Regions from separate parts of the Brevibacillus jepli genome, predicted to be linked through region 2. Evidence: riboswitches for the same ligand, from Rfam matches in the RefSeq annotation. Region 2 holds a riboswitch; the other holds the start of a gene.
What was found. A riboswitch is a leader RNA that binds a small molecule or an ion and turns the genes downstream of it on or off. The one in region 2 is predicted to bind thiamine pyrophosphate.
Positions count from the first base shown of each region.

Region 1 (3,415 bases), on a different contig from region 2:
GGGGCATAGGTCCACCCTGAATCGTCTCCAACCTCAGCCACATCGATATGCCCGTTGATAATCAGGCTGTTTGCATGAGTAGAGGCACTGCCTGGTAAGCGACCTACGACATTGTCGTCCCCTGGATAGACCGTCCAGCGATCCACTTCGAATCCCATCGCTTGCAGTCGGTTTGCGATTACAGCTTGTGCTTGATCGCTGTTTCGTGCGGGGGGACTTACCGTCGGATGAGAAACGAGCTCTGCCAATAATGCGAACAGCTCTTCTTTGCGGCTGGCAATCGATTCTACCGCTTCCGTCAGTCGATCCACGCTACTCAATCATCCCTTCAGTCGGGCTGCTCGCGGAAGCATAGCGTTTTTTCGCGATACGGCCAGCGAGGAAGCCTTTGCGACCTGCTTCCACCCCGAGCTTCATCGCTTCTGCCATCAGGACAGGATTGTCAGCGAGGGCGACTGCTGTATTCAGCAAGACACCGTCCGCTCCCAGCTCCATTGCTTTTGCGCAGTCAGCTGGAGAGCCAATCCCTGCATCCACGATAATCGGTACCTTGGCATCCTCGATGATAAAGCGGATGTTGTTTTCGTTGACAATTCCTTGTCCAGAACCGATTGGCGAAGCACCTGGCATAACAGCGTGTACGCCCACTTCTTGCAGACGTCTGGCGAGAATCGGATCATCATTGGTGTAGGTCAGCACGATAAAGCCTTCTTCTACCAAGATTTTCGAAGCTTCGAGTGTACCAATTGGATCAGGCAGCAATGTTTTCGGGTCTCCGATCACTTCGACCTTGATCATGTCACACAGACCAGATGCTTTTGCCAAGCGTGCAATGCGCACCGCTTCCTCAACTGTGTAGGCACCTGCCGTATTCGGCAGCAGGGTGAATTTTTTCAAGTCGAGCTGTTCCAAAAAGTTCGGTTCTTGCGGATTTTCCAAATTCAATCGACGAATGGCAAATGTCAAAATTTCTGCTTCAGACACCTCTACCGCTTTTCCTTGTGTATCCAAATCTGCGAATTTACCTGTGCCCAAAAGCAAGCGGGAGCGAAACTCGTAAGGTCCAATTTTCAATGTATCCATGATGGTCATCCTCCTCCGACAAAATGAACGATTTCTATGCGATCTCCGTCTGCAATCGGTGTTTGTTCGTACGCTTGGCGATCAATGATTTCACCATTTCGCTCAACGACGACAATCTTCTCTTGCAGGGAATAAGAAGCAAGCAAGGCTCGCACTGTTGTGATCTCTTCCGCCAACTCTACTTTTTTCCCATTAAGCTGAACAACCATCGTTTACCTCCTTCTAATGGGGACATAAAAAAACGGCTTCCTCCGCCTGCCTGAGTCGATTCAGACAAACAGAAGAAGCCGTATACCCATCCCAACTCACCGGACGAATGGTATAAAAAAACCATCCGCCTCGGATGGTTGAGTGTGATCTTATCATACGTGCACGCAAACAAGCTTCCTTCGCCTCGAATGCGACACCGTGATACCGATTCCATATACCTCTTCCTCCGCTGGCATGACCCAGGTCAGGTTCAACGGTCAGTAACACACTCGTTACAATCTCAGCCAACGTTGCTCGGCCCCCGTTTGGTAGTAAAGCTATGCAATTGTCGTACATTCGTGTACTACAGTACCACTCTATTTCGTGTTTGTAAAGGCTTCCTTGTGCATCTTTTCCAATTCATTGAGACAACGCTGTGCCCAAGCTGACATTTTCGCAAGCTTCTGCATCTCTTTCTCCATCGCCTGACGCATAGATTCCTTGTAGTCTGGAATCGCGCCATTATAGCGAATAACTCCTTGGACGGGTGTCATGAATTTTTCCATGTAAGAGAGTGCTGGACGCTGGTGAAACAGCGGTACATCTACTTCGTAGGAAGAATGCAAGTCGCCTTGTGTTGGGAATTTGGTTACTGCCAATACTTTTACCAGCAGCTTCGAATCGTGAATTTCCAATACTTCTGCAATATATTCTCCAGTTCTCTGCGCAACGCGAACGATATCTCCCGGATTCCAGTTCATCACGTTTTCCTCCTTAAGTGAGTGATGCTTCCAGCAGCTTGCGAGCATGCAGCAATACTTCCTCTGCCTCTACCAATGGCTGCCCGCCACCTTGTGCCATGGCAGGATTTCCGCCACCTTTTCCTTCTATAATCGGCAAGGTTTCTTTCAACACCTGATTAATGGCTACGTTTACTTCTTGTCCACGAGCAAACACTACCTGCATTTTCTCTCCGGTAGCTGCGAGCAGGCAAATGGCATCTGGTGCGAGAGCTGTAGCTAGCTGCGCGAACTGCTGAAGCTGTTGAATGGTTTTGTCTGTAAAGGTACGCATAATGAGGCGTGAATTGCCCATTTGGCTCGCTTCGGACAATTGTTGGTTGACTTCCACTTCCAACAGTAGCTTATCTACTTCTGCCAATTTTGCCTTCAAGGTATCTCGCTCTGCAAGGAGTCGTTCCGTCTGTGCAATCAGCTCGCCTTCATTGGTTGCGAGTAGCTTAGCCGCTTCACGAACAACGGCTTGCTTCTGATTGTAGTCCCGCAATGCTCGCCAGCCGCAAATAAATTCCAGACGAATGTTCCCGCGATGGCGCTCCCAGCCCAAGATTTTGATTATGCCGACTTCGCCCGTACGTGCTGGATGCGTACCTCCGCATGGGTTGTAGTCAAACTCAGGTATCATCACGACGCGTATATTTTCGGTAACGGTCGGCTGCTTTTTCAATGGCAACGCAGCCAATTCCTCATCATCGACGAACCGCGCAATGATTGGATGATTTTCCAAGACGATCTGATTAGCTCGATTCTCTACCTGTTCCCATACATCAGCTGTCAGTTCATCCAATCGTACGTCAATAGTGACGCGCTCCTTGCCCAAGTGAAACGCAACGGTCTCGGCCTGCACGACTTCCAGAAAGGACGCGGATAAGATATGCTGACCAGCATGTTGCTGCATGTGATCGAAGCGACGCTCCCAGTCGATGTGACCTGTCACTTCCGCTATGTTTTCGGACAAGGGCGATTCCAAGCGATGACGAATCTCGCCTTCTACTTCTTCTACATCTACTACACACATATCTCCCAATACGCCCAGATCGGAAGGCTGTCCCCCTCCTGTAGGATAAAAAGCCGTTTGACTAAGCACGACGAAAGGTGTCCCATCCTGTTCAACGCCAGTTTTGGTCACTTCAGCCGAAAATGATCTCGTATAAGCATCCTGATAATAGAGTCTGTCGTCCATCGTTACTCCTCGCTGCATGGAACCATGATTCCAGCCGTATTCTCCCACTTGGGTTAAAAGGTACACGCTTATGTAATGGGCTTAACCGAACAGACGATCCATCTGTTTTTCACGCTCCAGGCGCTCTTCCGGGCTTGCCAGATCGTACTTTTTCAACAAA
Region 1 is NZ_JBFEFW010000012.1:112,153-115,567, forward strand. It holds gene AB1L17_RS15060 (acetylornithine deacetylase) at 1-320, opposite strand, end outside; gene AB1L17_RS15065 (thiazole synthase) at 313-1,083, opposite strand; gene thiS (sulfur carrier protein ThiS) at 1,089-1,292, opposite strand; TPP riboswitch at 1,498-1,608, opposite strand; gene kapB (kinase-associated lipoprotein KapB) at 1,650-2,033, opposite strand; gene AB1L17_RS15080 (alanyl-tRNA editing protein) at 2,047-3,255, opposite strand; gene AB1L17_RS15085 (hypothetical protein) at 3,337-3,415, opposite strand, start outside.
Region 1: it holds a riboswitch for thiamine pyrophosphate, as region 2 does, so the genes downstream of both, thiS (sulfur carrier protein ThiS) here and thiC (phosphomethylpyrimidine synthase ThiC) in region 2, are expected to answer to the same signal.

Region 2 (3,415 bases):
GTAACGATGCGTAATCGCCAAAGCTTGGCGGTGATCCGTCTCTATGAACATTGCATTATGCTGGAGACGATTTTTTATCCAGATGAGGTCCGGCCTGTCAGTCAAGTACCTGCCTTGCCGGAAGCAACTGTCTCATTAGCGGAAAACGAACTGAAGATGGCAACCGAGCTGATTAGCAATATGACGATCCCTTTTGATGCTGCAAAATATACAGATGAATATCGTTCCGACCTGCAAAAATTGATTGAGAAAAAACTCGAGGGTCAGGAGATCGCAACTGCGCCTACTGTGGCAAGAACGAATGTAATTGATCTCATGCAAGCTCTAAAAGAAAGCTTGGAGTCCACAGCCGGTCAAGCCGCAGCACCCATCAAAATCGATCCGGAACCTACTCCGGCAAAGACTGCGCGAAAACGCACTACTGCAGCTTCTTCGTCGGAGACAGATGAAGCCGCGAAAAAGGCTTCTGCCAGTCCGAAAAAGACTGCGACCACTTCTACAACAAAAACTTTGCGCAAAAAGAAGGCTACCACCGTCTAAGCTGTACGTAAAAAACCTGCCCACTTTTGGACAGGTTTTTTGTATTCACATCAGGACATCTAGCTTGGCGCCATCTTCCTGCATGGTTCAATATGGATATGAACGGTGTTAATTCGGTGGATCTTGCGCATTTGTTCTTCAATTTTCTCGGTGATTGTGTGGCTCTCCACCACATTCAGACCTGGGTCTACATGGATCACTACATCAACCAGTACGCTGCTTCCATGGTAGCGGGCTTTGATGTCACTGATATCCTTCACTCCTGAAATCGAGGAAATCGTCGTCCGCAAATCTTCGAGCTTGGTCTGATCAAAGCCATCTGTCAAACGGTGTGTTGCCTCCCTGAAAATGTCCCATGCAGTCTTCAAGATGATGAGACCAACGACAAAAGCAGCTAAAGGATCGAGCCAATGCAATTGAAACTGTGCGCCAGCTACCCCGATAAATGTCCCTATGCTGACGAATGCATCTGAACGATTGTCTGCGGCCGCTGCAAGCAGTGCTTGACTGTTTGTTTTGATGGCGAGATTTTTGTTGTAGCGGTATACAAACAGCATAATTACTGCGGTCGCAAGTGCTGTCCACCCCGCCAACAAGTCAGGTGCCGCGTGATGTGGATCAAGCAATGATGGTACGGCATTCGTGACGACTTGAACTCCGACAAATAGCATAATAAATGAAGCGACAAGTGCTGAAATCGTCTCGGCACGAAAATGGCCATACGGGTGGTCTTTATCTGGCGGTTTCCTAGCAATACGCAGACCGATCAGAACAGCAATCGATGCGACGACATCCGTTGAGTTGTTAAGTCCGTCCGCCATTAATGCTTCAGACGCAGTTACGTACGCAACCCCTATTTTTAATACGGAGCAGAAAATGTAGGCGAAAATACTCACCCACGCGCCACGCTCTCCTTGTTTTAAATCCGAATAAACATCCATACCTCATCACCTCAAAAAACATCTCAAGCATGCTCCGCAACCTAGGTAAATCAAGGCATCTGGAAACAGTTGCTTTTTTTTCGAACTTCATCGTAACAGATAGGGTTCATGTGGGTCTACAGAAACAGTTTTAGTCCGATTCACGAGAATAGAGGGGGGGAAAATGTGTTGCACGCCCGCAATATTTCTCTGGAAAATTTTCCTTGAAATTAACTGGACTTCCCGTTATCCTAATCTTGCAATCCGAAATAAAAAAGCACGGGAGCTTGGAATTCACCAGGCTGAGAGGATGGTACTGTGCCATCGACCGTTGAACCTGAACTGGGTAATGCCAGCGGAGGAATGTCATATACGACACGATAAGATGCGTGTATCTTTAGGATACCCGTTTCTTCTCTACTCTCGCGTTGGCGTCGCATGTTGTTTTCATGTGGCGCTTTTTCGTGGGCAGTTTCTTTCGCCTCCCTAAACGGTTCTCGCTTTCGTGCAACCAAAACAAGGAGGTTTTTCTTATGTCATTGGTGTCATCTTTTCCAGGCAGTCGCAAAGTATACGAAACAGGTAGTCGAGCGGACATTCGTGTCCCGATGCGCGAAATTTCCCTTCACCCTACTGAAGGACTGTTTGGCTCCACACCCAACCCACCTCTGCGTGTTTATGACACAAGTGGCGAGTATACCGCAGCTGATTATGTCGCTGACATTCGAGCAGGTCTTCCCTCCATACGCCATGAGTGGATTGATGAGCGAAAGGATGTGGAAACGTATGTGGGTCGTAAGCCAAAGCTAGTCGACGACGGAATCAGAAGCGAAGAAAAGGCAACCGCACTCCCTTCTTTTCCAAGAGAAGACTACAAACCTAAACGAGCACAAGCCGGGAAAATTGTTACCCAGCTTCATTATGCCCGAAAACATATCATCACACCGGAAATGGAGTACGTTGCCATTCGAGAGGGCGTTTCCCCTGAATTTGTTCGGGCAGAAATCGCCGCCGGACGTGCGATCATCCCGTCAAACGTCAATCATCCCGAAAGCGAACCGATGATCATCGGCCGCAACTTTCATGTAAAAATCAATGCCAACATTGGAACTTCCGCTGTCAGCTCCTCGATGGAAGAAGAAGTCGAAAAAATGATTTGGTCGGTTCGCTGGGGCGCTGACACTATTATGGACCTGTCGACTGGCAAACACATTCACACCACACGCGAGTGGATCATCCGCAATAGTCCCGTCCCAGTCGGAACGGTCCCCATTTATCAAGCACTCGAAAAAGTAAATGGAAAAGCGGAGGATTTGACGTGGGAAGTTTATCGAGACACCTTGATTGAGCAAGCGGAACAAGGCGTCGATTACTTTACCATTCACGCTGGCGTACTTTTGCGCTATATCCCGATGACAGCGAAACGTGTCACGGGTATCGTCTCCCGCGGTGGATCGATTTTGGCTGCTTGGTGCCTCGCACATCATGAGGAAAACTTTTTGTATACGCATTTCGCTGAAATTTGCGAAATTCTGAAGGCGTATGATATTTGCGTATCTCTCGGGGATGGTCTGCGCCCTGGCTCTATCGCGGATGCGAACGACGAAGCGCAATTTGCCGAGCTCGAGACATTAGGTGAGCTGACAAAAATAGCATGGGAGCACGATGTGCAAGTCATGATTGAAGGACCCGGCCATGTCCCTATGCACTTGATCCGGGAAAACATGGATAAGCAGCTAACCATTTGCCATGAGGCACCGTTTTATACGCTTGGGCCGCTCACGACAGACATCGCCCCTGGCTACGATCACATTACCTCAGCCATTGGCGCTGCCATGATTGGCTGGTTCGGAACAGCCATGCTCTGCTATGTGACACCGAAAGAGCACCTCGGCCTGCCCAATAAAGAGGATGTCCGCAACGGTTTAATTGCATACAAAATCGCAGCCCATGCC
Region 2 is NZ_JBFEFW010000001.1:81,381-84,795, reverse strand. It holds gene ku (non-homologous end joining protein Ku) at 1-540, shown strand, start outside; gene AB1L17_RS00425 (cation diffusion facilitator family transporter) at 600-1,481, opposite strand; TPP riboswitch at 1,730-1,842, shown strand; gene thiC (phosphomethylpyrimidine synthase ThiC) at 1,994-3,415, shown strand, end outside.